Regions from separate parts of the Planifilum fulgidum genome, predicted to be linked through region 2. Evidence: riboswitches for the same ligand, from Rfam matches in the RefSeq annotation. Region 2 holds a riboswitch; each other region holds the start of a gene.

Region 1 (7,920 bases), on a different contig from region 2:
GTTGAATCCGGACAGCATCGCCACGCCGTGGTGCCCTTCGAGGCTGTATACCTTGGGTTTCAGCTGTCCCCCGGTCAGCACCACGTGAAGGCTTTCGACGTCGCCCAATTCCAAGGCGATTTTCAAATCGTTCGTGATCAGCATGACGTCTTGGAGGGAAGTCATCTGCCGGGCCAGCCGCAAGTTGGTCGAACCGGCATCGAGGATGACGCTTTGTCCCGACCCGATCAGAGCGACGGCCCGGCGGGCGATCGCTTCCTTGGCCGGCTGATTTCTCTCATCTTTCCACCGGTGGGGAAACTCGCGCCGGGGATCTTCCCGCAGCATGGCTCCTCCGCGGGTACGGACGATTCTTCGTTCCGCCTCCAGCACATCCAGATCCCGCCGGATGGTCATCGCGGACACGCCGAACCGCTCGGCCAATTGGTTGATCTGGGCGGAACCCTCCGTCTCAATCTGTTTCAGGATCAATCGTCTTCGCTCGGCGGACAACATGGACCGGTTTCGCTCCTTTGATTATGAACAGAAATGAACATATCATGTGTTATATAGTGTTCTGAAGTGATTCTTTTTGTGATATTCACTATATCTCTTTGAAAAAATTTCGTCAACGGTTTTTTTCATCCATTTTTTGGGGAGAAGGGGCGCGCGCCGACGGCCCCTATGATTTTCTCCGCCGTTCTGGTAAAGTATTAAGAAATGTTTCAGGGAAAGGCTGATGACGGGGGGAACGGCACTTGTACAGGATGATCTTGTTTGACGTGGACGGGGTGTTTCTCAGCGAGGAGCGCTGTTTTGACGCATCGGCCCTGACCGTGTGGGAGATGTTGCACCACCCGGAATATTTGGGATTGTCCGGGGAAAACTTCACACCGGAACCCGACGAGGGGACCATCCGCCGGGTCCGGCGGGAGGTGTTTGCCGAGGACCGGGTGCTGGACTGGCTGAAGGCCCGGGGCATCAACTCCAACTGGGACATGGTGTTTCTCACCTTTTCCTGCCAGCTTTTGTCCCTTCTCCGCCGGCTGGAGGAGATCCGGCCCGGCTGGAGCCGGAGTTGGCTCGAGGAGCCGATCGACGCGGAACGGTTGAAGGGGCTGGGCCGGGTGGTCCGGGAGGCCGGGATCGATTTCCGCCCTTCCTACGAAGGCTTCATTCCCGCCTTTTCCTCTTCCCGGGCGGAAAAGCACGAAATTCTCCTCCATCTCAACCGGCTCGCGGAGGATTGGCTGGACGTTCAAAAGCCGGTTTTTTCCCGAAACAGCGCCCTGTGGGAACTGGGGAGATCGGCGTTTCAGGAGTGGTATCTCGGCGAGGATTTGTATCGGAGGGTCGAGGGAAGCAAGCCCCGGACGCCGGGAAAGCCGGGGTTTCTTCACCAGGAGATTCCCCTGGCCCCGAAGGAGGCGATCCAAAGGACATTGCGCCGCCTGCGCGACCGGGGCATCGTCCTGGGGATCGGGACGGGACGCCCCCGCCTGGAGACGGAGGTGCCCCTCCGGTCGCTGGGTTTGCTGGATGCCTTCGAACCGGAACGGATCGTCACCGCCAGCGAGGTGGTTCGGGCGGAGGAGTCCCACCCCGATCGGGCTCCGCTGGGCAAGCCGCATCCCTTCACCTATGTGAAGGGCTATTTGGGCCTGAAGGCGCCGGATGAAGCGTGTCTTGACGCCGATTTTCCGCTTCCGGGGGCCGAAGAGGTGCTGATCGTCGGCGATTCCGTCGCCGATCTGTTGGCGGCGCGCCGGATGGGATGCCGTTTCGCCGCCACCTTGACGGGATTGACCGGGGAAAAGGCGAGGCCGAAATTTGAGGAATTGGGCGCCGATTACATCCTGGAGGACGTGACCCGGTTGCCGGATGCGATCTTCTGAAACTTTCCGCGAAAAAAAATTGACCATATCCCGGATTTTGGGTCATAATAATAGGTGATTGGACACTTTGCAGCAGGCCATCCTGTTGAACCAAATCTACATAACGGAGGGATCACGTGTATGGCAAAGTTTGAATTGCCCGCGCTGCCTTATCCCGCCAATGCGCTGGAACCGCACATCGATGCCCGGACGATGGAGATCCATCACGGCCGTCACCATGCCACCTACGTGAACAACCTGAACGCCGCGCTGGAAGGTCATTCCGCTTTGGCCGAAAAATCGCTGGAAGATCTGTTGCGCAACCTCAACGAGGTGCCGGAATCGATCCGCACCGCGGTTCGCAACAACGGGGGCGGCCACTATAACCACACCCTCTTCTGGCAAATCATGAGCCCCAACGGCGGCGGTCAACCGACCGGGGAGCTGGCCGACGCGATCAACCAAACCTTCGGCAGCTTCGAAAAGTTCCAGGAGGAATTCACCAAGGCGGCCCTCACCCGCTTCGGCAGCGGCTGGGCCTGGCTGGTTGTGAAATCCGACGGGAAACTGGCCGTAACCAGCACCCCGAACCAGGACAACCCGCTGATGGACGGCGACCAACCGATTTTGGGCCTCGACGTTTGGGAGCATGCCTATTACCTGAAATACCAAAACAAGCGGCCCGATTATGTGAAGGCCTGGTGGAATGTGGTGAACTGGGAAGAAGTGAACAAACGCTACCTGAACGCCCGCGGATGAGGGGAAAATCCCGGGCCCTTGACCTCCGGTTTCGGCCGGAGGTTTTTTTGTGCCGGTGTAAGAGAGCCCGGAGGCTGGACACACTAAGCCCAGGGGGTGGTGAGATGGCGCGCAGGCGTCGCCGCAACCGGCTGCTGGTGCCCCGGGCCCGCGGAGAAATGGAGCGGCTGAAGGCTCAGGTGATGAGCCGGGAGCTGGGAACGGGCCCGATACATCCCGAACAGGTCAAGTTCGAAGTGGCCCGCCGGTTGGGCGTACCCTTGAAACCGGAAGACAACGGCGATCTGACCGCCGCCGAGGCCGGCAAAATCGGCGGTGCCATCGGCGGCCGCATGGTGAAGGAGATGGTGAAAAGAGCGGAGGAAGCGCTGGCTCGCCAGAGGCGCCCCTGAGGTTTTCGACGGCCCGGCATCCGGGCCGTTTCCTTGCACGCCGCCTGCGAAAAGGAGGCGGAACCGTTCAAATAGAAAAAATCGTTTTGGACAAAAAAAAGATTTGACAAAGGGGGAACGTTGTACGATAATAAGGACTAATTAAATTGCATAGCTTGACCCGACTCGTTATCCAGAGAGGCGGAGGGACTGGCCCGATGAAGCCCGGCAACCTTGCCCCGTCACCCCTCGGGGTGGCGCCTTGAACGGGGCAAAGGTGCCAATTCCTGCAGTGCCGGGGGCGCTGAGAGATAAGGAGCGGGGTATGGATGATGCGGCTACATACCCTCTTCTTATTCGAAGAGGGTTTTCATTTTATCCAATGTGCACAGGGAGGGAAGCGGAGTGGACCGGATCGATGTGGCCCTGTTGGGACTGGGGACCGTGGGAACCGGCGTGTACAAAATGCTCCAGAGCAATCAGGATGTGATTGCGCGCCGAACCGGACTCCTGTTCGAAGTGAAGCACATCCTGGTTCGCGATCCGAACAAGAAGCGAAAAGTGGACGGAGTGCAGCACCTGCTCACTACCCGGTTCGAGGAGATCATGGCGACAGGGGTCGACGTGGTCATGGAAGCGATGGGCGGGGTGGAACCTGCCCGAACTTACATCGAACGGGCCATCCGCACCCGATGCCACGTGGTGACGGCCAACAAGGAACTGATCGCCAAACACGGCGCGGAATTGGAGAAACTGGCCCGGGAGCACGGGGTTCAGCTTTTGTATGAAGCCAGTGTCGGCGGCGGGATTCCGGTGCTGGGGACCCTGCAGCATTTTCTGAAGGCGAACCGGATCATGCGCGTATCCGGAATCTTGAACGGAACCACCAACTTCATTTTGACGCAGATGGGGGAACACCAGCGCCCCTTTGAGGAAGTGCTGGCGGAGGCCCAGCGGCGGGGCTATGCGGAGGCCGATCCCACCGCCGATGTGGAAGGATTGGATGCCGCCCACAAACTGGCGATTCTCAGCCGTCTCGCCTTCGGGGCCGTGGTGTCCGTCGACGAGATCGCCCGGCGGGGCATCACCGACATTTCCCCCGAGGAGTTGGAGTTGGCCCACCGGTTGGGGTACAAGATCAAACTGCTGGCCAAGGCGGAGCAGTTCGGGGAAGAAGGGCCCGTCGCCCTGCAGGTGGGGCCCACCCTGGTCCCCCTGTCCCATCCCTTGGCCGGCATCAACGGCGTCTACAATGCCATCCATGTCGAAGCGGACACGGTTCAGGACGTGACGCTGGTCGGACAGGGGGCGGGAGAGCAACCCACCGCCAGCGCCATGGTGGAGGACCTTTGCAACCTGTTCCGCCTCCCCCTTCCCCGGCCGCTTCCCTACCGACGACCCCTGGTTCTCCCCGTCTGGGAGGAGGGGGGAGCCCGCTTCGCCTTCATCGAGACGAAGGACCGCCTCGGCTCCGACATCTCTCACCAAGTGAAGGAGCGGTTGAAACGGTTCGGGACCTCGGCCGTGGATGTCGCCTGGCTGCCGGGGGCCGAACGGGGCGCGCTGGCGTTGATTTTGCGCCGCTGGGATCCGTCCCTGGAGGAGAAATTGACGGAGGAACTGGGGTTGGAGGCGGAAAGGGTCGTCTTTCGCCCCCTGCTGGGGATGCCGGAGCCCGTCGGCGAAGAACGGGAGGAAAAAATCAGTTCGGCTCAGTGAGGTGGGAAAAGGGACTGCCTGTGTGGTATGATGGCCGCACAGGCTTTTTTTGCGGGAAAACGGCAGGGAAGGGAACGGAAAAGATGAACAAAGCCGAACAATCTGCGCGACTGGCCGAAGGGCGGGTGATCCGCCTTCCGATCCGCCGGATGGGGATCAACGGGGAAGGGATCGGATACTTTCAAAAAAAGGTGGTGTTCGTCGAGGGGGCGATTCCCGGAGAGACGGTGTTGGCCAGGGTGTTCGAAGAGGAGCGGCAGTATGCCCGGGCCCGCCTCCTTCGCGTCCTCAAACCCTCTCCCCGCCGGAGGAAACCTCCGTGCCCCGTCTACGAGGCATGCGGGGGGTGTCAGCTGCAGCACATCGACTATCCCTTTCAGCTTCAATTGAAGAGGGAGCTTGTGGAGGAGGCCTTTTTCCGTTACACCGGCCTGAAGGATCTCCCCATCGCCCCCACGGTGGGAATGGACGATCCCTGGCGGTACCGGAACAAGGCGCAATTGCCGCTGAAGCGGATCGACGGCCGCGTGAAAATGGGCATGTTTTCCGCAAGATCCCACCGGCTGATCGAAACGGGGGATTGTCCGATCCAGCATCCGGAAGTGAACCGGACGCTGGAGGCGGCCCGCCGGGTGGTGGAGGAGCTGGACATCCCGATATACGATGAGCGGAAACACACCGGCTCCCTCCGCCACCTTGTGGCGCGGATCGGCCTTCAAACGGGGGAGGTTCAATTGGTGCTGATCAGCCGCACCCCCGCTCTTCCCCGGGAGGAGCGTCTGGTGAAACGGCTGAGGGAATGTCTGCCCCGGCTGGCCAGCATCGTTCTCAATGTCAATCCCCGGAGGACTTCCGCGGTGTGGGGGGAGCGAAGCCGGGTGCTGTGGGGGGCGGAGGCGATCCGCGAAGTGCTGGACGGGCGAACGTACGCCCTTTCCGCCCCCGCCTTTTTTCAGCTGAACCCGGAGCAGACGGTCAAACTGTACGACGAGGTGAAACGGGCGGCGTCCCTCACGGGCCGGGAGATCGTGGTGGATGCCTACTGCGGCGTGGGGGCGATCGGCCTGTGGCTGGCTCCGGAGGCGCGCCGGGTGATCGGGATGGACACGGTTCCCGAAGCCGTCCGGAACGCCCGGGAAAACGCCCGCCGAAACGGGATCCACAACGCGGAATATCATGTCGGACGCGCCGAAGAATGGCTTCCCCGACGGGTGTCGGAGGGATTTCGGCCGGATGTGGTGATCGTGGACCCTCCCCGGACCGGACTGGGGGGAGGTCTGATCGACGCCCTGATCCGGGCGAAGGTGCCCCGGTTGATCTATGTTTCCTGCAATCCCTCCACCCTGGCCAAGGATTGCGCCCGCCTCCTCGAGGGGGGATACCGGATCCGCCGGATCGTCCCGGTGGACATGTTTCCGCAGACCTCCCACGTGGAAGCGGTTTGCACCCTGGAGCGGGACGGGGAAAGGGAATGACCGGATGCGGAAGGAGAGGAGATGCGCGATGGAGAGGGTGCTGTTGACGGGCGGACGGATCTTCACACTGGATGCGGAACGTCCGGAGGCGGAAGCCCTTTATGTGGAAAAGGGGCGCATCGTCGCCGCCGGGGATCGCGAAGAGGTGGAACTGCAACACGGACGCGCCGGTGTCCGCCGGATCGATCTTCAGGGAGGATTTGCCGTGCCCGGCCTGGTGGACAGCCACCTCCACCTGGCCATGTTCGGGCGGAAGTTCCTGTTGATCGACTTTTCCCGCGCCCGTTCCAAGGAGGAGATGCTTCGTCTGCTCCGGGAGCGGGTCGCAAAGACCCCTCCGGGAAAATGGATCCTGGGGTCCAATTGGGATGAGAACCGGTTCCGGGAAAGGATGATTCCCACCCGGGAGGAGCTGGATGAAATCGCACCCCGCCATCCGGTACTGCTGACCCGGGTGTGTCACCATGTCCATCTGGCCAATTCGGCGGCCTTTCGGGCGGCGAAAGTGGCCGAGGATGCCCCGGATCCGCCGCGGGGGGCTTACGGGCGCGACGCTTCGGGCAAGCTGAACGGTTTGATTTATGAAGAGGCTTCCCGCCCCTTTTTCGATGCCCAGCCCCGTCCCGCTTTCGCCCAGTTGAAGGAGATGATCCGTCAGGCCGCAAGATATGCCCTTTCCCTCGGATTGACGGGGGCCCATATCGACGATTTGCGCGAAGTGGGAAGCCTTTCCGACACCCTCCGGATTTATCGTGAGCTGGCCGCGGAAGGGATCCCCTTTCGCACCCACCACTTGATCTACCATCCCCATCTGGGGGAGGCGGAGGAACTGGGCCTCTGGGCGGGGGACGGCGACGAGTGGGTAACCGTCGGGGGAGTCAAGATCTTCGCCGACGGCTCGCTGGGCGGGCGCACCGCTCTTCTCAGCCGGCCCTACCGCGATGACCCGGGCCGGACGGGCATGGCCGTCCACTCCCGGGAGGAGATGATGGAACTGGCGGCAGGGGCCCGCCGGCTGGGATATCCCGTCGCCGTTCACGCGATCGGGGACCTGGCGGCGGAGCGGGTCATCCGGGTGTTGGAGACGCTACCCGCGGGGAAGGGGCGCCTGCCCGACCGGCTGATCCACGCCTCGGTGCTGAGGCGGGACCTCATCGAACGGCTGAAAAGGCTGCCGGTGGTGCTGGATGTCCAGCCCCGGTTCGTCGCCGGGGATTTCCCCTGGGTGATGGATCGATTGGGGCCGGAGCTTTCGCCCTGCGCCTACGCCTTCAAAACGATGCTGCGGGAGGGATTGGTCTGTGCCGGGGGCAGCGACGCACCGATCGAACCGATGAACCCCCTGCTGGGGATTCATGCGGCCGTCACCCGCCGCCCGCCCGGAGGAGAGGGGCCCCCGGAAGGTTATTTTCCCGGAGAACGGCTCACCCCGCGGGAGGCGCTGACCCTCTTCACCAAGGGGAGCGCCTTCGCCGCGGGGGAGGAAAGGGAGCGGGGAACCCTTTCCATCGGCAAATGGGCCGACGTGACCGTTTTCGACCGCAATCCGTTGGAGACCGATCCGGAGGATCTCCTGAAGGCCCGGGTGGTGCTGACTCTGGTCAACGGGCGGATCGGTTATGAGGGGTAAGCATAAGCAAGGCCGCACCCTTTGATGGCGATTTGAGACTGCTGACAAATCTCGAAGCATGGGAATCGGGAAGCGATTTTTCGTTGAGCGACTCGCTACTGCGTGGAGCCGAG
Region 2 (7,920 bases):
ACCTTGGAGATGATCCTGGGACTGCGCCCTCCCGACGGGGGAAGCGTTGCCTATTGGTGTGAAGATCCCCGGAAACACCTGGGGGTCCAGCTGCAGGCCACGCCCTTCTTTCCGGCATTGACGGCCGCGGAGAATCTGCAGCTGATTGCGGCCTTTTACGGGATGCGGCTTCAGCCCGGAGAAATGAGGGACATACTGCAGCGGTGCGGGCTTGCGGAGGCGGAGCGCACCGAAGCGTCCCGTCTGTCCGGCGGACAACAGAAGCGGCTTGCCATCGCCATCGCCCTCGTTCACCGGCCGCAGGTCCTTTTCCTGGACGAACCGACGGCGGCGCTGGATCCCCGCGCGCGAAAGGAGATTCGCGACCTGATCCGCCGCTTGTCCCGATCCGGCACGACGATTGTTTTCACTTCCCATGACATGGAGGAGGTGGAAAAGCTGGCCGACCGGGTGATTCTGATCCACCGGGGAGAGATTCGGGCGGAGGGATCGCCGGAATCCCTGCCGCGACAGTACGGGGTCGGGAATTTGGAGGAGCTGTACCTCGAATTGACTGTTTAGCCTGCGTTCGGAGGGTGAAAGGGATGAACACGGCATTGCGGATTCTTTTGAAGAGCGCCTTGCGCGACCGGATTTCCCTGTTTTGGTCGGTGGTTTTTCCGGTGGGCCTGTTGATCGGGCTCGGGGTTGTCTTCGACTCGCCGGAATATCGCGGCCGGCTGCTGGCCGGGACGGCGGCGATGGGGGTGTTTTTCTGGGCGCTGTTCGGCATCGCCTTTGAAAACTTGTCCCATCGGAACCGGGGAGTTTACAAGTTACTCCGGGCGACTCCTTTTCCGACGGTCGCCTTTGTTTTAAGCCTGACGATCGCCCGGGCCCTGGTTGCCCTGTTGAGCGGCGCCGTTGTGGTCGCGACCGGAGCGATCGCCTTCGGCGTGGACGTCGGATGGGGAGAAAGCTTGCTGATGCTTCCGGTGCTGCTCGCCGGAACCTTCTGCTTTACCGGCCTCGGCTTTTTGGTGGCCAATCTGGCGGGAAACGAAGCCCAGGTGAGCATGATTTGCAACCTCTTTTCCCTGCCGATGCTCTTTGTCAGCGAAGCCTTTTATTCGCTGGACGGATCGCCCCGCTGGTTGCAGGAGCTGAGTCGGTTTTTGCCCTTTTCCCATTTTGTGGACGCTTTCCGCCACTCGCTGGAAGGCGATGCGTCGGGAATCGTCCTGCCGATCCTGATTCTGTTGGCGTTCGCCGTCCTGTTTTTGGTACTGGCGGTGGTCACCTTTCGCTGGGATGCGGAGGGGGGGAAGATGCTGGCCGGTCGGATGAAGCCGTGACGGGAAAAAGCAAAGGCTTCGGAATCGTCCTTTCCGAAGCCTTTTTTCTCAAGCGGGGTTTTACGCATTTTCCTTCAGGGCGTTTTTCATCCATTCCTTTCCTTCGGTGAAGCGGGAGATGAGCATGCTGGCCACGGTGTCGCCGGAGGCGTTGACCATGGTGGCCGGCGGATCGACCAGGGTTCCGATGACGGCCAGGATGGGCAGGGCCTCGACCGGGAACCCGTACATGGTGACGATCAGCATTTCGCCGATGAAGCCGCCGCCGGTCACCCCGGACATCACGACCCCGCTGAGGACGGCGATCAGGATGGCGGTTAAATAGGTGTCGATCCCCTCAAAGGGGATGTTGAACAGGCCGAACAGAAAAGAGATTTTCAGGATGGCGCTGATGCAGGAGCCGTCCATGTGGATGGTGGCACCCAGCGGAATCACCACGTCCCTTACATCCTTTTTGATGCCCAGCTTGGCCGCGGCGGTCAGGTTGGCGGGGATGGTGGCCACGCTGCTGCCGGTGGCCAGCGCCGTCACCGCCGGAGAGGGGATTACGCTCCAGAAGCGGCGGACGCCCTTTCCTCCTCCGGCCAGGAAGGCGTAAAGGGTGAAGAAAACGATGAAATACAAGAGGGCCACCGGATAGTAGACGGCGACCGCCCGGGCGTAGGAACCGACCAGCTGCGGGCCGAATTCCCCCACCAGCGCGGCGAAATAGGCGCCCAGGCCGATGGGGGCGTACCACAGAATGATCCCCACCAGCTTGATCAACACCTCGGACAGGGCAGACAAGCCCCGGGCCACCATCTCCCCCTTTTCTCCCGCCTGACTGACTGCGATCCCGAAGAGGGCGGCCATCAGGATCAGCGCCAGCATTCGTTCCTTGGACAAGAGATCCCGGAAGTCGGGAGCCGTCACCGTCTGGACCAGCTGTTCGCCCAGGGTGATCTCCGCCTGCTCTTCCGGCTCCTCCAGCGCGATGTTCACTCCCTCCGCCGGGTTGAACATTTTCACGGCTCCCAGCATCAACAGGGAAGAGACGACGCCGGTGACAACAAAAATGAGGAGCATCCAGCCCACGATTTTGCCCAGCCGCTTCAGGCTGGACATGTTGGCGATCGAACTGCTGATGGTGACGAACACCAGAGGCACCACGATCACGAACATGAGGTTCAGAAAAATATCCCCCAGGGGTTTCAGCACCGCCGATTTGGGCCCCAGGACGAAGCCGATCACGCTGCCCAGAGCGATGGCGGCCAGCAGGATGAGGGGAAATCGATAAGCACGCAGGAAAGCCATCGCGGATGATTCCTCCTTCGCATTCAATCATACCCGAAGAACGGCCCGCGCACCGCGTTTGTTTCATCCCGTTTTTTACAGCCCATCCCGGGAGGGCGTTCGTCCGGGAAGCGGAAGATGAAACCGAACAGGATGGCCGGAAGATCGGTCGGGAATCTCCCGCCAGGGTCGGGCCTTCCGGGCCTCCGGTGCCGCAAGGGAGACGGGATGACCAGACCGGCGGAGATTTGCTTCCCTGCTTTTTCCGCGCCGGTGCGGGACAGGCCGGCGGGATGAAGCGGGAGAAGGCGAAAATCCCGGAGATTCCGATGAAGGCCATCCCAAAGCCGATCCGGCCGGGCCGGGTGCGGCCGACCGAGCAACCCGTAATTGGCAGGGTGGCGGGGGAGCGATGGGAATGCGCCGGGATGCGGTTGGATGGGAGCCCCGGAAGGCGTGTCTCCCCTTCGTTAGGGGCGTGCCTCCTTTTGCAAGCGGCGGGCGGCCATCTTTTCGGCAAGCGCCGGTTCCGGCGCCCGCCCGGCGGAAAGGGGCCTTTTTTATCCTTTCCGCGCGGAAACGTTTGATGGCCCTCCGCCTCTCAAATCCGGCAAAAAAGCGCCGCGGCTTGTCGTCTTGGCGCCGTCCATCCGGTAAAATGGAGGTGGATGAGGGGAGCAGTGCAGGGGAAGGGGACTGAGAGCGTTGTACAGCGTGTATTCCAACGACCGGTTGTTCGCTGTCGTCGATCTCATGGAGGGAATCGAGGGAAGCCGATTTGAGATCCTCGAGTACAAGGAAGTGAAGAAAAGCGGGACCCCTTTGCGTCAAATTCGGATTGTTCTGAATGAAGGGGAGGCCCGGTCTGCGGAGGGGGCGCTCCAGTTTTTCAAGGGAAACCTCGCCGTGAAGACCAAACCGGGGGAAGGAGGGACCGCCTCCGAAATCCTGCGGAAGGCGATGACCGGAATCTTGGCGAATGAATCGCTGGTGAAGCAGCCCCTCATGCTTCCCGTCTACAGCGGGGAGGGCGAAATCTATCTGAAACCGTCCTATCATCACTATCAGCTTCTCTGGTTGGAGCGGGAGGAGATTGTCGTCGACGAAGACGTGTTTGTCGCCTGTGACACGACGGTCGGCGTCAGCCCCGTCCGGATCAAGCTTCCCGCTTCGGACGAAAAAGAGGAGAAAGAACTCCTGCAGGTGAAACTGTCCGGCACCGGCGCCTGTGTGCTCCGGTTGCCCGTTTCTCCGCAGGAGATCATGTGCCTGCCCATGGCCGGGGAAAAAATGCAGCTGGAAGGCGCCTATGCCTTTCTGCGGCGGGGGGCCGTCCAGCTCAGTGTGACCGGCAAGGAAAAGGATTCCCTCACTTATCACTTTTCCGGTACCGGCGAGGTGTGGGTCGCCCCCACCAAGGACGTTCGGTGAAAACGGCCGGCCGGAACGGGGGAATAATGGAAAGGGGCTGTGGAGCCAAACCCGGCAAGGGAGGATCATGGATGAGAATCAAAGTGACCAGCGTTTTTGTGGACGACCAGGAGAAGGCCCTTCGGTTTTACACGGAGGTTTTGGGCTTTGTGAAGAAACGGGACCTTCCGGCGGGAGGGGCCCGGTGGCTGACGGTGGTTTCACCCGAAGGGCCCGACGATCTCGAATTGCTGCTGGAACCGAACTGGAATCCCGCCGTCCAAATCAACGGCCGGCCCGCCGCCGCGGTGTTCCAGAGAACTCTCTACGAGGCGGGAATCCCTTGCACCGTGTTTTATGTGGAGAATCTGCAGAAGGAGTGCGAGCGGCTGAAGAAACGGGGGGTCACCTTCGCCGTGGAACCCGTCAAAACCGAAGGGGGGTACCAAGCCGTCATCGATGACACCTGCGGCAACCTCATCATGCTTTTCCAGGAGGAGGTGAGCGGATAAGAACCGGGTGAGGGCGCCTGCCACAACCGCCCCGTCGATTTTGACAGCGTATTGACAGTCCCGGGCCCGATTGATTATCATGAACAGAAACAGCTGCGGGAAGGAAAGCGCCCCGCTTCGGGAGAACGGACAACTTCATATTTGAGAGCGCTCTTATCGAGAGAGGCGGAGGGACTGGCCCGATGAAGCCCGGCAACCTATCGGAAGGGATTCCGATGTGGTGCCAATTCCTGCAGAGAGTCTATCTCTGGGAGATGAGAGTGTGGACCTTCGCCCAACCTTTCATCCGTCAGAGATGGAAGGTTATTTTTTTGCAAAGGATGATGGCCGATGGAGAAGCACCCCTTGGTTCGACGCATGGAGGAGAAAATCCTGATCCTGGACGGCGCGATGGGCACGATGCTCCAGCAGGCGGGACTTTCCGCCGGCGATTTCGGCGGGGAGGCGCTGGAGGGATGCAACGAGGCGCTCAATTTGACCCGGCCGGACCTGATCCGAAGGATTCACGAGGCTTACCTGGAGGCCGGGGCGGATCTGATCGAAACCAACACCTTCGGGGCGACGCGGATTGTGCTGGAGGAGTACGGACTCGGGGAGCGGGCGGAGGAGATCAACCGGAGGGCGGCCCGGCTGGCGGTGGATGCCGCCCGCCGGTGGTCGACGCCGGAGCAGCCCCGCTTCGTCCTGGGCGCGATGGGGCCGACGACCAAGACCCTTTCCCTGACCGGCGGCGTCACCTTTGAACAGCTGGTCGACGCTTACCGGGAGCAGGCCCGGGGATTGCTTCTGGGAGGCGTGGACGCGCTGCTTTTGGAGACGGCCCAGGACACCCTCAACGTGAAGGCGGGGGGCATCGGGATTCGCCGGGCCTTCGAGGAATTGGGGAAGGAGGTGCCCCTCCTCATTTCCGGGACGATCGAACCGATGGGAACGATGCTGGCCGGTCAAAACATCGAAGCCTTTTATCTGTCGGTGGAGCACTTGCGGCCGGTGGCCGTCGGCCTCAATTGCGCCACCGGTCCGGAGTTCATGCGGGATCATCTCCGGACCCTGTCCGGGCTGGCCCGGTGCGCGGTCAGTTGTTACCCCAACGCGGGTTTGCCGGACGAAGAGGGGCGGTATCACGAGACGCCTTCGTCGCTGGCGGCGAAGATGGCCGCTTTCGCCGATGCCGGTTGGCTCAACATCGCCGGGGGCTGCTGCGGGACGACGCCGGGGCACATCCGCGCCCTGGCGGAGGCCCTGCGGGGGAAGAGGCCCAGGCGGCCGGTTTCATCCCATCCGCCGGGGGTTTCGGGGGTGGAGGCGGTCTTCCTGGAGGAGAAGAGCCGCCCCCTCCTCGTCGGCGAACGGACCAACGTGATCGGATCGCGCCAATTTCGGGAGCTGATCGCCGCCGGCCGGTATGAGGAGGCGGCGGAGATCGCCCGCCGGCAGGTGAAGGGCGGCGCCCAGATCATCGACGTCTGCCTGGCCGATCCGGACCGGGACGAGCTGGAAGACATGGAACGGTTTCTCGAACATGCGGTGAAAAGGGTGAAAGTCCCCCTGATGATCGATTCCACGGATCCGGCGGTGGTGGAACGGGCCCTCACCCATTCCCAGGGGAAGGCGATCATCAATTCGATCAATTTGGAAGAGGGGGAAGAGCGCTTCGCCGCGGTGGTTCCCCTCCTGCGCCGGTATGGGGCGGCGGTGGTCGTCGGGACGATCGACGAAGGGGGGATGGCCGTCGATCGGGAGCGGAAACTGGCGGTGGCCCGCCGTTCTTACGAATTGTTGACGGAGAAATACAAGGTGGCGCCCGAGGACATCATCTTCGATCCTTTGGTGTTTCCGGTGGGAACCGGTGACGAAGCCTACATCGGCTCCGCCCGGGAGACGGTGGAGGCCATCCGGCTGATCAAAGAAGCTTTTCCCCGCTCCGCCACCATCCTGGGCATTTCCAACGTTTCCTTCGGCTTGCCTCCCGCGGGCCGGGAGGTGCTGAACGCCGTCTTTCTCTACCACGCCACGAAGGCGGGGTTGGATTATGCCATCGTCAATACGGAGAGGCTGAAGCGCTACGCGTCGATCCCCCCGGAGGAAGTGCGGCTCGCCGAGAGGCTCCTTTTCGGGACAACCCGGGAAAACTACGAGGCGGTATTAGGCGAATTCACCCAATTCTACCGGCGGAAGAAAGAGGAGAAGGCGGAGCCGGCGCACCGCCTTCCCCTGGAGGAGCGGTTGGCCCGGTATGTGGTGGAGGGTTCCAAGGACGGGCTGTTCGATGATCTGAAGGAGGCGCTGGGCCGGTACGATCCCCTGGAGATCATCAACGGGCCGTTGATGAAGGGGATGGACGAGGTGGGCCGCCTCTTCAACGACAACCAATTGATCGTCGCCGAGGTGCTGCAGAGCGCCGAGGTGATGAAGGCGGCCGTATCCTTCCTGGAACCCCACATGGAAAAGGCGGACACCCATTCGAGGGGAAAGATTCTCCTGGCCACGGTGAAGGGGGATGTCCACGACATCGGAAAAAATCTCGTGGACATCATCTTGTCCAACAACGGTTACGAGGTGGTCAATCTCGGGATCAAGGTGGCTCCGGAGCAGTTGATCGAGGCCTGCCGCCGGGAGAAACCGGACGCCATCGGCCTCTCCGGACTCCTGGTCAAGTCGGCCCAGCAGATGGTGGTGACGGCCCAGGATCTGAAGGCGGCGGGCATCGAGGTTCCCATCCTGGTTGGCGGGGCCGCCCTCACCCGCAAGTTCACGGAGACGAAAATCGCCCCGGAATATTCCGGGATCGTCCTCTACGCCAAGGACGCGATGGAGGGCTTGGAGCTTGCCAACCGGTTGATGGACGGCGAGGAGCGGCTAAAGCTGGCGGGCGAGCTCGGGAGGAGGCGGGAGCGCGCCTCGGGGCGCACCGGCGGAGGAAGCGGCGGCCCGACCGCTTTCGGGGCGGAGGGACGCTCTTCCGTCCGGCGGGACGTCCCGGTGTTCGAACCGCCGGATTTTGAGCGGCACATCCTGCGGGAGGTTTCCATCGATCATCTTCGCCCCTATCTGAACGAACAGATGCTTCTGGGCAAGCACCTGGGCCTCCGGGGCGACGTGGAAAAGCTCCTTGCCAAGGGAGACCGGAAAGCCCTCCGGCTGAAGGAAGAAGTGGACGCCTTCCTTTCGGAAGCCCAGGAAAAGGGCTGGATCCGGCCCCGGGGGATGTACCGCTTTTTCCCCGCCCAGGGGGAAGGGAACGACATCCTCATCTATGATCCCCGGGAGCCGGCGCGGGTGCTGGAACGGTTTTCGTTCCCCCGGCAGAAAAAGGAGCCGTACCTCTGTCTGGCGGACTTTCTCCGACCGGTCGGGTCCGGGGAAATGGATGCGGTGGGCTTCCTGGTGGT
Region 3 (7,920 bases), on a different contig from region 2:
CGGACCGCTTTTTCACAGGCGGGAGGCCGGGACGCTGACAAACCTCAAAGTCCGGGGGCGGGAGGCGTTTTCCGCTCCGTCTTTATGCAGCAGGACTCGGCAAAAACCGCCTGACCAACCCTGTGCCTTCCCGCCGCGGAGGGCTTTTTTCTTCCGGGGAACCGGCAAACGGGGACGCTCTGTCGGGAGTGTTTCCCTTTTTTTCGTCGAATCAACGCGTACAATGAAGATGGGAACCGGATTCGACGTCGAGTTCGGAGAACGCCGCGTCCACGGAGGTCGTCATGATAAACAGCCCTGTGTTGGAAATCCGCGATGTGAGCAAAGAGATCGGCCGGCGGCGAATCATCGATTCCGTTTCGCTGAAGGTGTACCCGGGAGAAGTCATGGGAATTCTGGGGCCCAACGGCGCCGGAAAAACCACGCTGATCCGGCTGATGACGGGCCTCGTCGCCCCCACCCGGGGGGAGATCCGGATTCGGGGAAAATGCGTGCGATCCCAGTTTGAACAGGCCATGAAGCATGTGGGAGCCATCGTGGAAAATCCGGAGTTTTACCCGTTCCTGACGGGATACAAGAATTTGCTCCACTTTGCCCGGATGGTTCCGGGGGTGGGCGAAAAGCGGATCCGGGAAGTCATTTCCCTGGTGAAACTGGAGGAGGCCATCCACGATCCGGTCAAAACCTATTCTCTGGGGATGCGCCAGCGCCTGGGGGTGGCCCAGGCGATTCTGCACCGTCCCGCCCTGCTCATCCTGGACGAGCCCACCAACGGGCTGGATCCCGCGGGCATTCGCGAACTGCGGGATTATCTGCGCCGTCTGGCCGAGAAGGAACGGACGGCGGTGGTCGTGTCCAGCCATTTGCTTTCGGAGATGCAGCTGATGTGCGACCGGGTGGCCATCCTCCGGGGTGGAAAACTGATCGAAGTCCGGCGGATGAGCGAAATTCTCCGGCGGGATTCCGAGGAACTCCGAACCCGCTTCGAGGTGGATCGGACGGATCCGGTCCCGTCGGTACTGCTTCAACTGGGCTTAAACCGCGAGTGGAAAGAATGCCCCGGCGGTTTTGAGATAAGGCTGCGGCGGGAGGAAACCGCGGAGCTGAACCGGCGGTTGATCGAGGCCGGCGTTCGGGTGTACGCCATCCGACGGCTGGAACAGTCGCTGGAAGAACGATTCCTGGAATTGACGGAAGGGGATGCGCCGTGATCCTGGGAAGGCTGATCCGAAACGAACAGATGAAAATCATGGACCGGACGCGGACCCTGGTCATGTGGGCGCTGCTGATCCTGGCGGTCTGCCTGTTGGCGATCGGTCAGCGATTGATCTTGGTCTCCGGCGCCCCGGTGGACATGTGGGAATTCGCCGAGGGTTGCACCCACCTGCTGTTCATCGTCCAATTGTTCACCCTGGTCGTCGCGGGAGATATCATCTCCAGCGAGTTCTCCTGGGGAACGGCGAAATTGCTGCTCATCCGTCCCGTGAGCCGGACCCGCATCCTGCTGTCCAAATTTGCGGCGGTCGTCACCTTCCTTTTGGCCTGCATGGCCGTCCTCCTGCTGGCTTCGCTGCTGTTCGGAGCGGTCTTCTTCCGCTGGACGGGATTGGGTGACGCCCTGGAAGCCCTGAAACAACTATTTGCGCGCTACGGACTGTATGGGGTGGAAGTCCTCGTGACCGCCTCCCTCGCCTTCATGCTGTCCGCCGCATCCCGCAGCAGCACCCTGTCCGTCGGGCTGTCCATTTTTCTCTTTTTTTCCGGTGGATTTCTATCGGAATTATTGAAAATATGGGGAATCAGCTGGGGAAAATACCTGCTGTTTGCCAATCTGGATCTTTCGCCCTATTTCTACGGCCACTCCCCGCCTTTTCCGGGCATGTCCCTCGCTCACTCCCTGCTGGTGCTCGTCATCCATTTTGCGCTGTTTCACCTGATCGCCTGGTGGTCCTTTGCCAAACGGGATGTCCTGACCTGAGGCAGCCGGTCGCATTAAAACTTTTCCGATAAGATTTGTCGGCCCATCCAATCAAAACAGTTTGTATATTTTGGAATAACGCGGCGCTGTTGACACGCCGAGGGCGCCGTAGTAGGATGTTTCATGACAATTTCATACGGTGATTCCGCGCGCTCTTATCCAGAGAGGTGGAGGGACTGGCCCGATGAAACCCGGCAACCGTCCGCGGCCATACGCGGAAATGGTGCCAATTCCTGCAGAGCCCAACGGTTCTGGCAGATGAGAGAGGCGATTTTAGATATAAGATCCCTTTCTGCTCTGGCAGGAAGGGATTTTTTCGTCAACGGGTGGTGAAATCGATGATCGTACTGGATCATGTGAGCAAAGTGTACCGCTCTCCGAAGGACGGAGACGTGGTTGCCCTCAAGGATATTCATCTGGAAATCAAACGCGGGGAGATCTTCGGCATCGTCGGCCACAGCGGCGCCGGAAAGAGCACGCTCCTGCGCCTGCTCAACGGCCTGGAGAAGCCTACGTCGGGCCGGGTGACGGTGGACGGAATCCCCATCTCCGAAAGCAGCGAGCGCCAGCTGAGGGAAGCGCGAAAGAAAATCGGCATGATCTTTCAGCACTTCCACCTGCTCTGGTCGCGCACCGTCTGGGAAAACGTGGCCTTCCCCCTGGAGCTGGCCGGAAAGCCGAAACGGGAGATCCGGGAAAAGGTGGACACCCTGCTGGAACGGGTGGGGCTCACCCACCGGGCCAACGCTTATCCCGCTCAACTGTCCGGCGGACAGAAACAGCGGGTCGGGATCGCCCGGGCCTTGGCCAACGATCCGACCGTGCTGCTTTGCGATGAAGCGACGTCGGCCCTGGACCCCGAAACCACCGCTTCCATCCTGGAGCTGCTCAAGGAGATCCACCGGGACACCGGCATCACCATGGTGGTCATCACCCACGAAATGAGCGTCGTCAAACGGCTCTGCCAGCGCATGGCCGTCATGGAAGACGGAAAGATCGTGGAGCAGGGCGAAGTGGAGGCCCTGTTCCGCGAGCCGAAGCACCCGGTGACCCGGCAATTTGTGGAATCCCTGATCGCCGAAAAAGAAAACGCCGAACGGCACACCGCCTTGATCCGGATTCCTTCGCGCAAGCTGGACCTTTTGTGGGGCCTTCTGGCGGAACGGGTCAAGCGGGGCGTGACCGCCACCATCCTGCCCGATGCCGCGGAAAGCGGAGACCATGTGACGCTGCGGATCGGCGGGCCGAAGGACGCGGTCCAAGAAGCGGTAGCAGCCCTGAAGCAGGATGAACACCGCGAGGTGATCCCCCATGTTTGATCAACTGGACACCCAATTGTTGTGGCAGGCAACCGGGGAAACGATATACATGGTGGCCATCTCCACCTTCTTCTCGGCCCTGATCGGCATCCCCCTGGGCGTGCTGCTGGTCATCACCGACAAGGGCCATCTTTGGGAAAATGTGGCGCTTCAGCGCCTTTTGGGCGTGGTTGTCAACCTGTTCCGGGCGGTTCCCTTCATCGTGCTGGTTCTCTTCCTCTTTCCCCTGTCCAAACTGCTGGTGGGAACCACCCTCGGGCCGACGGCGGCCACGATTCCCCTGATCGCAGGGGCCGCCCCCTTTTATGCGCGCATGGTGGAAACCGCCATCCGGGAAATCGACCGGGGCGTGATCGAAGCGGCCTTGGCCATGGGGGCCACCCGGATGCAGATCGTCCGAAAGGTGCTGTTGCCGGAGGCCAAGCCGGCGATCATCTCCGGCCTGACCGTCACCTGCGTCTCCCTGATCAGCTTTTCGGCGATGGCGGGGATCGTGGGCGGCGGCGGCCTGGGCGACGCCGCATACCGCTTCGGCTTCCAGTCCTTCAACGACCAGATGCTGTACGCCTGCGGCCTGTTGCTCGTCCTCTTCGTGCAGCTGGTGCAGTGGGGCGGCGACCGGCTGGCGCGACGCGTCGACAAACGATAAACCCGATCCGTCAACCGACTTATCCGGAAAAGGAGGCATCGAATCATGAAAAAATGGTGGCTCGGACTGCTCTCGCTCGCTCTGCTGCTGGCAACGGCCGCATGCGGCGGAGGCAGCCAGGAAAAAACGACGCTCCACGTGGGGGCCACGCAGGTGCCCCATGCCGAAATCCTGAACCACATCAAACCGACGCTGGAAAAAGAGGGCATCCAGCTGGAGGTGCGCGTCTTCCAGGATTACGTTCTGCCCAATAAAGCGGTGGAAGAAGGGGAACTGGACGCCAACTACTTCCAGCACATCCCCTGGATGGAATCCACCAACAAGGAACAGGGATGGCACCTGGTCAAGGTGACGGGCGTGCACATCGAACCGATGGGAGCCTACTCCAAAAAATACAAATCCAAAGAGGAGATCCCCGACGGCGCGACGGTCGCCCTCCCCAACGCCACCAGTGAAATGACCCGGGTCCTGCTGTTGCTGGATCAGCAAGGGCTGATTAAACTGGACAACCGCGAAGGGGACAAAACCCTCAAAAACATCCGGTCCAACCCGAAAAAGCTGAAATTCAAGGCGCTGGAACCGGCCATCCTGCCGAGGGTCCTGGATCAGGTGGACGTGGCGGTCATCAACACCAACTACGCCCTTCAGGCCAAGCTGAATCCGCTGAAGGATTCCCTGTTCATCGAGGACAAGAATTCCCCCTATGTGAACGTGTTGGCCGTCAAGAAAGGCAATGAAAAGGATCCGGCCATCCAAAAGCTGGCCGAAGCTCTCACCTCTCCGGAAGTGAAAAAGTTCATTGAGGAAAAATACGACGGCGCCGTCGTTCCGGCCTTCTGAATGAAAACCCCCGCGCACAAGGCGCGGGGGTTATTGATTACAAGCCACCGACAAAATGGATGAGGGGGCGATTTTTCGTCCCGGCGCCCGCAAAAGCAGGAACCGCCCGGCAACCCCCCCGATGCCCATGCCGAAATCTGTTTCCACCCTGCGCACGAGGCGCAGGGTTTTCAGCACTGGACCCGGGACGGCTTTTCCTGAAAAGCCGATCACAGCGACGCGATCCACGCCTTCCGCACCTTCTCCTCCCGGTCCTCCCGGACGGAACCGGCGCGCCGGGCGCTCCGGATCCCCCAGAAGTAGAAGGCCAGAGCACAGGCGGCAATCAACAGCATGTCCACACCGTAGGGAATCAGGTTGTACCCGCCGAATCGCTCGCTGCCCAGACAGGAAACCAGGACGATGAAGGCGAGGTATCCGATCAGCCACAATCCGGCTTTCAACCGGGGGATGAAATCGGTCCAGCCCTCCTTTGCCTGGTAATAGAGGTAGATCGGCAGGCCCAGCACCATGATCAAAACCACTTTGCCCGTCAGCGGCCAGGTCGCCCAATAAAGGATCAAGGAGGCCAGGATGAACGCCACCGGGGCGATCACGCCCATCCCCTTCACCCGGATCGGACGGTTCGCCACGTCCCTTTGGCGCAGCACCATGACGGCAACGGGCCCCGTTGCGTAGGAAATGAGCGTGGCGACGGAAATCACCTCCGCCAGGGATCCCCATCCGCGGAACAAAAAGAGGAAAACGAAGGCAACCGCCAAATTGAGCCACAGGGCCGCCCGCGGAACCCCGTATTTCGGGTGAATCGACCCGAATATTTTGGGCATATAACCGTTCTCCTTCATGCCGTAAACCATCCGCGCCGTGGTGGCGGTGTTGGTGATGCCCGCCCCGGACGGTGAAACAAAGGCGTCGGCAAAGAGAAGCAGGGCCAGCCAATTGAGATTGAGGGCGATCGCCAGGTCGGCAAAGGGCGAGTTAAAGTGGATGCCTCCCCAGCCCTTGGCGGCCTGTTCCGGGGAAACGGCCCCGATAAAGGCAACTTGCAGCAGGATGTAGATCCCGCCGGCCATCAGGATCGACCCGACCACCGCGATCGGGATCGAGCGGCTCGGGTTTTTCGCTTCCCCCGCCAGATTGACCGGACTTTGGAAACCGTTGAAGGCGAACACCACGCCCGAGGTGGCCACCGCCGTGAGCACTCCGGACCAGCCATGGGGGGCAAAGCCGCCGTGGTCCGTAAAGTTTTCGGCGTGGAAGCCGGCGGCGATCAACCCCGCCACGGTGAGAAGGGGAACGGCCAGTTTGAACACGGTGATGGCGCTGTTCGCCGCCGCAAACAGGCGAACGGTCCAGAAATTCAGCAGAAAGTAAACGATGATCAACGCCCCGGCCAAGAGGAGTCCCGCCGGGGACAGTTCCTGCCCGTCGTACAGGCGCCCGGCCCATTCCCAGGGCCACGAGCTCATATATTGGACGGAAGCCACCGCTTCCACGGGGATGACCGATACGATCGCGATCCAGTTGGCCCATCCGGAGAGAAATCCGACGAAGGGGCCGTGCGAATGCTGGGCGTACCGCACCATTCCCCCCGTCTGGGGAAACATCGTTCCCAGCTCGGCATAGGTCAGCCCGATGAATACCGTGGCGATCATTCCCAAAACCCACGCGATGACGGCGGCCGGCCCGGCGACGGATGCCGCTTTCCAGGCACCGAACAGCCAGCCGGAACCGATGATGGTCCCCAGCCCCGTCATCAACAGGGCAAAAGTTCCCAGTTCCTTCCTCACGTTTTTCTCCGACACCTTCTCCACTCCCCAACCCGCGAGACAACTTGAGGGATCGGGAAATGCCCCGCGGCGCCTATATTGGGGAGAATTATATCACAAATGGATTTACGGATTCTATTTATTTTACCTTTTGCAAAAAATTGATTCTATTGACCAAACCGATGACATCAGCGGACGGGCTCCCATTTTTACTGTTTAAAAATTGAAAACAAAGGATTTTTCTTGCTTTGCGGGCATTCGTTTGTCTGATTTCAAATATGCGCATTACAAAATTCTTATAAAAAATAAGGGAAAAAGCCCCGCATGCATCCCGAACCCTCCCCTTCCATTCCCCCCTCCCACAGGGGAGATGGATTTCGCCTATAGGCGCCGCGGTCAAAAAACCGCAAAGCCATGGCGGTCCGGGTGCGGTTGCCGGGTCCCGATGTGATCCCGAAAATGATGAAAACAGGAAGGAAATCCTTTTATAAACAGCCCGGTTTGCACGCTTTTTTGTCAAGCGGGGGCAATTTCGTGCTGCCTGCCAAACGGCGACGTGTTTGCAACGCTTGAGCAAATTCACTTATGATAAAAAGGGGTGAAATGATGGCGCGTGAAAGTAAATTTACTAAAAGCGATTTATATCAGGCCACCCACCATCTGCTGCTGCAACACGGCTACGCAGGGTTTCACTTCGGATTGCTTGCAGAAAAATTAAATATAACCAGAGCGGCTTTATACAAGTATTTCAATAACAAAGACGAGCTGATTACGGAATATATGGCTTATGAAATGGAACGATTTCTGGAGGAACTCGAAAAAATCGGTGAATATTCCCGTTTTGAGGATCAATTGGACTTTCTGCTGCGGGTGATTTTAAAATACAGCGACATCCACCAGATCCTCTCCATGGCATTTCAAATCCCGAAATCGAAGCATGCGAAGGTCAATCAAACGTTGCAACAGTTGGAGCATCAACACGAAAAAATGTATGCGCTGTTAAACGGTTTCATCCACTTGGGGAAAAAAGAAAAGATGCTCAAACCGGAATTACCCGAGCACCTCCTGCTTGGTTTTATTTTTAACGCGGTGAACATTCCCAATCGGTCACACGTGCCGGAAGAAGAGTGGAAGAATTTGATCAAGGAGTTTCTTTGTTATGGAATGTTTGGAAAAAGATGTAATTGACACTTGTGTAACCTTGGCCTATAATAGCCCCTAGCAATTTATTTTATGTCGAAAGTTACACTTGTGTAACATTAGACCCAAAGGGCATATACACGACAAAATCCAGTAAACACAAAAGAGGTGGACCTATGTTTCTCGCATTAAGGGAATTGAGACATGCCAAATTCCGTTTTTTTA
Region 4 (7,920 bases), on a different contig from region 2:
CGTTCCGCCGAACCCTACAGAAAACCCCCGCGAACGCGCGTTCACGGGGGGCTTGCGTGCAGGGATTGCCTTCCCTTTATCTCCTCATGTTCCATTCATCGGAGGCATAGCGGTTTTCCGCCAGTTCCTCCGCCAACTTTTGTTCATAGGGCGTCAGCTCTCCTTCGACGAGTCGGACGCCCAATCCGCGGGCAAACCCTTCGGCGAAGGCCTCCTCCGCCTCCTCCGGGGTCACCGGCGACCGGCGAAGCTGGTTGATCGCCGCCGCCTTGTCCAAAAAGGTCCGCTTCATCCGCTCCTTGACCCGTTCCGAAGGGAACCTCAGCACATCGAACAGCAGATCCACATCCAGATCAAGCAGAATGGACCCGTGCTGCAAGATCATTCCCCGCTGCCGGGTCTGGGCGCTTCCGGCCACCTTCCTCCCCTCCACGACCAACTCGTACCAGGAAGGGGAATCGAAACAGGCGGCGGAATCGGGGGAGCCGCTTTGCGCCGCCTTTCCCTCGAGGGAAACCATCTCCGCCGCCAGTCCCAGCAGGCGGAACCCCTCCAAAAGCCCCGTGCTGATCACCCGGTAGGATTGAATCACCGAGGAGGGCATCCCCGGAACATCCTCCGCCACGATGACGCTGTAGGTCAGTTCCTGATCATGCAGCACGGCCCGGCCGCCCGTGGGCCGCCGCACAAATCCCAATCCCCGGTCCTTCAGCCGCGCAAAATCCACTTCGCGGGCTGCCCGCTGAAAATATCCGATGGAGAGGGTGGGGGGATCCCATCCGTAAAAGCGGATCGTCGGCGGAGCCTTGCCCTCCCCTCCGGCAATGAGAATCGCCTCATCGATGGCCATGTTTTCGGCGCCGCTCCTTTTTCCGGTGCGAAGCAGGCGCCACTGCTGTCCCGTCGCCAATGCGCGTCACACTCCCAGTCATTGTCCACCTCCCATTGTAGCCGGATGTCCGGGGCCGCTCAACCGCGGCCGGCCGACTTCCACCGCTCCTTCAGCCACCGCACCGTCTTCTCCACCGTCTTCTCGAAGGGGGTGGGGGAATATCCCAACTCCCGCGCGGCCTTGTCGGAGGAATAATAGAGCTTCCGCCCGGAAAGCTTGGCCAGATCCCACGCGAGGGCCGGTTCCCCGCCGCTCAGCATCGCCGCCGCCTCCGCCGCCAGCGATAGGGGAATCGCCACCGGCTTGCGGAGGAGGCGCATCCTCCCCCCATGTCCCCCCGCCTCGGCGATTTTTTGGAACGCCTCCAGGAAGGACAGGTTGGTTCCTCCCAACAGGTACCGTTCTCCCACCCTTCCCTTTTCCGCGGCCAGCAAATGCCCGCGGGCCACGTCCTCCACATCCACCAGGTTCACCCCGCCGTCGGGAGCGATCCTGAGCCGCCCCTTGGCCACCGCGGCAAAAAAGGAGGAGCTGTAGGTGCGGATGCCGATGACGACCGTCGGATTGACCACCACGGCGGGAAACCCTTGCGCCGCCCGGGACAAAACCGCCTCCTCCGCCTGGCGCTTGGCGATGGCGTAGCCCACGTTCAGGTCGTATCCGTTGAAGGGAAACGTTTCATCCGCCGGCTGCTCGGAATCGGGAAGGCCGACGGCGGCCGCGGAACTGGTGTAGACAAAGCGCTTGACCCCGCTTCGCTCCGCCTCGTCGAGGAGATTTCGGGTGGCTTCCAAATTGTTGGCAAACATCCGCTTCCGCAGGCGTCGCCCCCAGGTGACGTCCCCGGCCACGTGAAAAACCCAGTCCATTCCCCTGCAAACGTCGCGAATCGTCTCGGGGCGGGTCAAATCGCCCGTCACGCAGCGGATTCCCTCCGGCAGATCGATCAACCGGGAGGTGGGACGATGAAGCAGGGTGATGTCGTGTCCCTGTTCATGCAGGTGATAAAGCAGGTTTCTTCCGACAAAACCGGTTCCGCCCGTTACCAGCACGCGCATTCCGCCACCCCCTTCAAATCATCCGCCGCCCCGCCAGCCACAGGCCGGCGTCGACGGTGATGCATGCGCCGTTGATGTACTCGGCCCGGTCGGAAAGGAGGAACGCCACCACATCGGCCACTTCCTCCACCCGTCCCAGCCGGCCGAGGGGAATGTGGTCCAGCAGTTGTTTCCTCATGTCGTCGGAGAGAATCAGCTTCTCGGCACCGCCGGTGTTCTCGATCGGTCCCGGGGCCACGCAGTTGACGCGGATTCCGTACTTTTTGCCCCACTCCACCGCCAGGGTCTGGCTCATGGCCAGCACCCCCGCCTTGGCCGCCGCGGAATGAACCACGCCGGCACACCCCGTCCAGGCATAGGTGGCGACGATGTTGACGATGGAACCCTTCCCGCCGGAGGCGATCCAGTCCTTCGCCACCGCCTGGGAGCAGTACCAGGTCCCGTTCAACACGATGTTGATCACCGCGTTCCACCCGTTGATGGACAAATCCTCCGCATGGACGATGAAATTGCCCGCCGCATTGTTGATCAGATGGTCAATCCGGCCGAACCGCTCCTTGGTCTTTTTCACCATCTCCGCCACCTGATCCGGATTTCGGACATCCATGGGGATGGTCAACACCTGGCCGTCAAAGGTTTCGATCTCCTCCCTGGCCCGGTTCAGTTTTTCTTCGTTTCGGCCGATGATCACCACATGGGCTCCGTCCCGGCACAGCCTGGCGGCGATCCCTTTCCCGATCCCGCTGCTCCCGCCGGTGACGATCACGGTTTGTCCCTTCATGTTTTACCTCCCGCCCTGATGCTCTAAAACGACTCCCTTGCGCAACGATGTCCCTTTCGGCATCGCTGTTTCAAATTTCAGTCTCCTATGAACATCCTATTGTCATCGGAAAAGGCTTGTCAACATCCCGGCCCGGAACCCTTGCGTACAAAAAAAGATCTCCCCCCAGGGAGAATCTCCCCCCAGGGAGAAAGAGCCTTTTGCGACGGAAGCCGAAGGGCTCAATCCTTTTTCAATTTATCCGCAAGCCGGTTTCCGAGGGTTTGCAATCCTTGAACCAGCAGGATCAACAATCCCACGGTGAAATACATGACGTCCGCCTGATATCGCAGATGTCCAAAACGGTATGCCAAATCCCCCAGTCCTCCTCCGCCGACCAATCCCGCCATGGCTGTGGCTCCGATCAAACCGATGGTGGCGATGGTCAGGCCCAAAACGATGGAAGGCCTCGCCTCGCGAATCATCACGTGCCAGATGATGTCTCTGGTCCGGATCCCCATCGCTTCGTAGGCCTCGATCACTCCGCGATCCACCTGGAAGAGCGCTTGCTCCATCAATCGGGCGATATAGGGAGCGGTGTAAACGACGAGGGGAACGATCACTCCTCTGACCCCGATGGTGGTACCCGCAACCCATTTCGTAAACGGCAAGATGAAAAAGAGGAGAATGATAAAGGGAACGGAACGGATCATATTGATGATCAAATTGAGAATCTGGTAAAGGAGCGGATTGGACCAACTTTTCCCCGGACGGGTCAAAACCAACAGCACTCCCAAAGGCAGTCCGATGACAACGGAGAAGAACAGGGAGATGCCCACCATTTGAAACGTCTGCAGCGTCGCTTCCCAAAGGGTGTCCCCCCATCGGTCAAGAAATCCGCCGATTGAAATCTTCACGCCCATTCACTCCTTCGATCCGAACCCCCTGGTTTTGCAAAAAGAGCATCGCTTGTTCAATTTCCTTCTCATCCCCTGTAAAGTGAACCACCCACCTGCCCAGGGTTCCTTCCCTGAGGTGAAGAATACCCCCCGAAAGGATATGGGGAAACACGTTAAACCTCTTGCCCACCTGCGTCAAGACGGTCTCTCCGACGGGGAAGCGGACGAACAGGGAGACGAGCCTCCCGGTTTCGTACCGTCGATCAGACGGCGCCTGGGGTAATTGGACATGGAACAGGCTGTTGACGAATTTTCTCGTCGTCTCATGGACCGGGGAAGTGAAGATTTTCAGGACCGGACCGGATTCGACGATTTGACCCTTTTCCATGACCGCGACGCGATCGCAGATTTTTTGAATCACGTTCATTTCATGGGTGATCAGGAGGATGGTGATCCCGAATTCCTCATTGATCTTCAACAGCAGTTCAAGGATCGCATCGGTGGTTTCCGGGTCCAGGGCGCTTGTCGCTTCATCGCACAGCAGCACCTCCGGCTCATGCGCCAGCGCCCTGGCAATCGCCACCCGCTGTTTCTGTCCGCCCGACAACTGGCTCGGATAATCATCGCGCTTGTCCTTCAATCCGACGACATCCAAATATTTTTCCACCCGCTCCTTGATGTTCTTCTTCGACACTCCCGAAAGTTTCAGTGGAATCGCAATATTTTCATAAACCGTTGCCGTTTTCAGCAGGTGAAACCCCTGGAAGATCATCCCGATCTTCCGCCGGGCATCCCTCAGCTGTTTGGGCGACAGAGACATCAAATCAACCCCGTTCCACAGCACCGTTCCGGACGTGGGACGCTCCAGCAAATTAATGCAGCGGATCAACGTGCTCTTCCCGGCCCCGCTGTGCCCGATCACGCCGAAGATCTCCCCCTTTTTCAGTTCGAGGGAAACATTTTTGAGTGCCTCCACTTTCCCCTTTTTTGTGACAAAGGTTTTTGACACGTTGATCAGCCGGATCATCGTCCTCCCCCTTTTCAAGAGCGGCATTTTTCCGGTTACCAGGAAGGAACCACGGAACCTTTAAAGGTCTCTTCCACGAAACGCTTCACCTCTTCCGAATGGTAGGCCTTGATCAGCTTCTGGATCACCGGATCATCCTTGTTCTCCGTCCGCACCGCCAGCACATTCACCCAGGGGGAATCCTTCGGCTCCATAAAAATGGCGTCGCGGGTGGGCAACAAACCGTGTTCGACGGCAAAGTTGGTATTGATCGCGGCGGCGGCAAATTCATCCAGCTGGCGGGGAATCTGCGCCGCCTCCAGTTCGACCAACTCCAGGTCCAACGGGTTTTCCACGATGTCTTTCACCGTCGCTTGGATGCCGATGCCTTTCTTTAACTTGATCAGCCCGGCCTGTTCAAACAGGAGCAGCGCGCGCGTCCCGTTGGTCGGGTCATTGGGCAGACCGATTTTGTCTCCTTTTTTCAGCTGCTTCAAGTCCTTGATCCTGTTGGAGTAAATCCCCATCGGAAAGTTGACGGTATCGGCAACCGCCACCAGGTCCAGATTCTTGTCCTTTTTCATTTGCTCCAGGTAGGGCTCATGCTGAAAGGAATTGACATCGAGTTCCCCCTCCGCAAGGGCGATGTTCACCATCGGATAATCGTTGAACACCTTGATGTCGATGTCCAATCCGTCCTTGGCCGCCACCTCTTTGACCTTTTCCATGATCTGTTCATGGGGACCTGCCGTAACCCCGACCACCAACCGATGCGCGTCCAACGGTTTTCCGGCATCGGCATCGGTGCCGCAGCCGACCGCCGCAAGCAAAAGGACACTGATCAGTACCGACTGGACGAAATTTCTCACGGGTCATCCATCCTTTTCTTAGTATTTTGATGAGAATAACAGGAATTATGACAACGCCCGGGCGGGGGGTCGCACCCGAAAAAACCATGAAAAATGCCCCTCTGAAAGACAGAGAGGCATGCAACGACCATCTTCTTCCCGCCTCTCTTATCTCTCAAAACGGATTCACCGTTTTGCAGGAATTAGCACCTTTCCCGCTCAGCGCAAGAAGGTTGCCGGGCTTCATCGGGCCAGTCCCTCCGCCTACTCTGGATAAGAGCGCAGCGCCATATTCACATGTTATTCACATAAGAATTGTTTGGATTTATTATAGGAAAACCGAGGCGCGGCGTCAACTTTTTTCAACGGTCAGCCGGACGTGCATCTGGGACCGGATATCTTTCCGACCCAATGGCAGACACAGGGGAGATTCTAACGACCGCCATGATCGGCGCATGCAAGCCGGCAATGGGTTGCAATATGGGATGCAACCCGGCTGCAGCACCAAGAGTGCCGGGATGATCGAGACTCCTGACCACGATCGTCAACCGATTATTCATCGCCGCCTTTGGTGAAAGTCCGGCGCTTCGGCCTGCCGGCATTCCGGCTGCATTGTTGGCTGTGACCGAAAACAGGCGGTCCCAAGGCGAATCATGCCCGCATCACTCAAATGACGCTGGGAAGAAATCCGAAACGAGAGAATTTTCGATGCGTTTCATATGGATCGTCTTCGCCGAAACAAGCCCCGCAAGAAGCGCTCCAATGGCTTCCGCGACAGGTGCCGGGGGTCGGATGGTCCGGCGGCGAGATCTTCATCCCGAAACGCACGGCCTCTCCACCCCGCGAAACCGTCCGCCTCCAGGGCGACGGGGAGGGGATTGCCTCCCGACGGCGCCGCATCAACGGCGGCCTCGACAACCGCGTCTTTTTTCTTGCCTCCATACCCCCCCTTGGCGGAAGGGGCTTTCCCCCAAAATGGGCGCACCCATCGGGACACGCAACCATATGGTGAAATGAGCATTTAGCCTCAGTTTCCTGGGAGGGTCGCGGATGAATGCCTTTTATTGCCCCGGCACCGACTCCAGCAGTTCGGAACCGATCAACCGGCTCATCGCCGACATCGCGAAAGCGATCAACGGGGAATATCAGGCCATCGGCTATTACGAAGCGTTGGCCCGGCTGGCGCCGACGGAAAAGGAACGGACCAGCATACGGGAAATCCGCAGGGATGAAATCAAGCACTACAAACGGTTTCTCAGGATCTACAAAAAACTCACCGGACACAAGCCGATGGTGACGAAGGGATCCCTTCCCGAGAATTATCGGCAGGGACTGAAGTTTTCCATCGAGGATGAACTGGAAACGGTGGATTTCTACCTCGACATCTCCGACAGGGCCTTCGATCCCCACATCCGGCGGACCTTCAGGCGCGCCGCTCTGGATGAACAGCAGCACGCCGTCACTTTCAACTATTTCCTGACCAAATTGTGCTGCAAAGATCCGTAAACATCCCGCCCATCCCGGTCAGGGCGGGATGCCGGGCGGACAGGATTGATCCGCCCGGGCAGATCGCACGACGAAAAGCCTTCAAAACACCGGACCCCGACCGAAAACGGTCGGGGTCCCTTGTTGCGATCAGAATACAAGGTCACTGCGCCTTCTCGTTCTTCTCCCAGCGCAACACCGGTTTCCGGGCGGCGGTCACCTCGTCCAGGCGCTTCACCACCGTGGCGGTGGGCGCCTCCTGAACCCGTTCCGGGTTTTCCTCCGCTTCCCGGGCGATCTGGATCATCGCGTCGATGAAGCGGTCGAGGGTTTCCTTGCTTTCCGTCTCCGTGGGCTCGATCATCAGGCATTCCTCGACAATCAGCGGGAAGTAGATCGTCGGCGGATGGATGCCGAAATCCAGAAGCCGCTTGGCCATGTCCAGGGTCCGCACGCCCAGCTTCTTCTGCCGCTTGCCCGAGAGCACAAACTCGTGCTTGCAGTGCTGCGGATACGGCAGGTCAAAGTACGGGGCCAGCTTCCGCATCACATAGTTGGCGTTGAGGACGGCGTTTTCCGACACCCGGCGCAGGCCGTCCGGCCCCATCGTGCGGATGTAGGCATAAGCCCGTACCAATATGCCGAAGTTGCCGTAAAACCCCTTCACCCGCCCGATGGATTGCGGCAGATCCTCCTTCAAATAATATCCGTCTTCTCCCTTTTCCACGACGGGAACGGGCAGGAACGGAGCCAGTTCCTTCTTGACGCCCACCGGCCCGGCACCCGGACCGCCCCCTCCGTGGGGGGTGGTGAAGGTTTTGTGCAGGTTGAGGTGGACCACGTCAAACCCCATGTCCCCGGGGCGGGCGATGCCCAGGATGGCGTTGGCGTTGGCCCCGTCATAATAGAGGAGCCCGCCGGCCTGGTGCACGATATCGGCGATCTCCTGGATTTCCCTTTCAAACAGCCCCA

What was found. A riboswitch is a leader RNA that binds a small molecule or an ion and turns the genes downstream of it on or off. The one in region 2 is predicted to bind S-adenosylmethionine.
Region 1: another riboswitch for S-adenosylmethionine. It lies ahead of BM063_RS05255 (homoserine dehydrogenase); the one in region 2 lies ahead of metH (methionine synthase).
Region 3: another riboswitch for S-adenosylmethionine. It lies ahead of BM063_RS05195 (methionine ABC transporter ATP-binding protein); the one in region 2 lies ahead of metH (methionine synthase).
Region 4: another riboswitch for S-adenosylmethionine. It lies ahead of BM063_RS13215 (MetQ/NlpA family ABC transporter substrate-binding protein); the one in region 2 lies ahead of metH (methionine synthase).

What each region holds. Positions count from the first base shown of each region.
Region 1 is NZ_FOOK01000006.1:98,830-106,749, reverse strand. Features, by position in the region: gene BM063_RS05275 (DeoR/GlpR family DNA-binding transcription regulator) at 1-495, opposite strand, end outside; gene BM063_RS05270 (HAD family hydrolase) at 747-1,874, shown strand; gene BM063_RS05265 (superoxide dismutase) at 1,995-2,612, shown strand; gene BM063_RS05260 (small, acid-soluble spore protein, alpha/beta type) at 2,717-3,004, shown strand; SAM riboswitch class I at 3,170-3,301, shown strand; gene BM063_RS05255 (homoserine dehydrogenase) at 3,389-4,702, shown strand; gene rlmD (23S rRNA (uracil(1939)-C(5))-methyltransferase RlmD) at 4,786-6,177, shown strand; gene BM063_RS05245 (amidohydrolase) at 6,206-7,807, shown strand.
Region 2 is NZ_FOOK01000019.1:7,630-15,549, forward strand. Features, by position in the region: gene BM063_RS10955 (ABC transporter ATP-binding protein) at 1-561, shown strand, start outside; gene BM063_RS10960 (ABC transporter permease) at 585-1,334, shown strand; gene BM063_RS10965 (dicarboxylate/amino acid:cation symporter) at 1,395-2,627, opposite strand; gene BM063_RS10975 (AIM24 family protein) at 3,321-4,037, shown strand; gene BM063_RS10980 (VOC family protein) at 4,109-4,528, shown strand; SAM riboswitch class I at 4,679-4,789, shown strand; gene metH (methionine synthase) at 4,859-7,920, shown strand, end outside.
Region 3 is NZ_FOOK01000006.1:86,276-94,195, forward strand. Features, by position in the region: gene BM063_RS05185 (ABC transporter ATP-binding protein) at 285-1,211, shown strand; gene BM063_RS05190 (ABC transporter permease) at 1,208-1,978, shown strand; SAM riboswitch class I at 2,131-2,243, shown strand; gene BM063_RS05195 (methionine ABC transporter ATP-binding protein) at 2,317-3,297, shown strand; gene BM063_RS05200 (methionine ABC transporter permease) at 3,290-3,946, shown strand; gene BM063_RS05205 (MetQ/NlpA family ABC transporter substrate-binding protein) at 3,992-4,786, shown strand; gene BM063_RS05215 (APC family permease) at 4,996-6,591, opposite strand; gene BM063_RS05220 (TetR/AcrR family transcriptional regulator) at 7,162-7,743, shown strand; gene BM063_RS05225 (ABC transporter permease) at 7,872-7,920, shown strand, end outside.
Region 4 is NZ_FOOK01000026.1:35,084-43,003, reverse strand. Features, by position in the region: gene BM063_RS13240 (lipoate--protein ligase family protein) at 77-850, opposite strand; gene BM063_RS13235 (NAD-dependent epimerase/dehydratase family protein) at 970-1,950, opposite strand; gene fadH (2,4-dienoyl-CoA reductase) at 1,964-2,731, opposite strand; gene BM063_RS13225 (methionine ABC transporter permease) at 2,953-3,621, opposite strand; gene BM063_RS13220 (methionine ABC transporter ATP-binding protein) at 3,599-4,636, opposite strand; gene BM063_RS13215 (MetQ/NlpA family ABC transporter substrate-binding protein) at 4,672-5,484, opposite strand; SAM riboswitch class I at 5,629-5,743, opposite strand; gene BM063_RS13210 (ferritin-like domain-containing protein) at 6,514-6,969, shown strand; gene gcvPB (aminomethyl-transferring glycine dehydrogenase subunit GcvPB) at 7,112-7,920, opposite strand, start outside.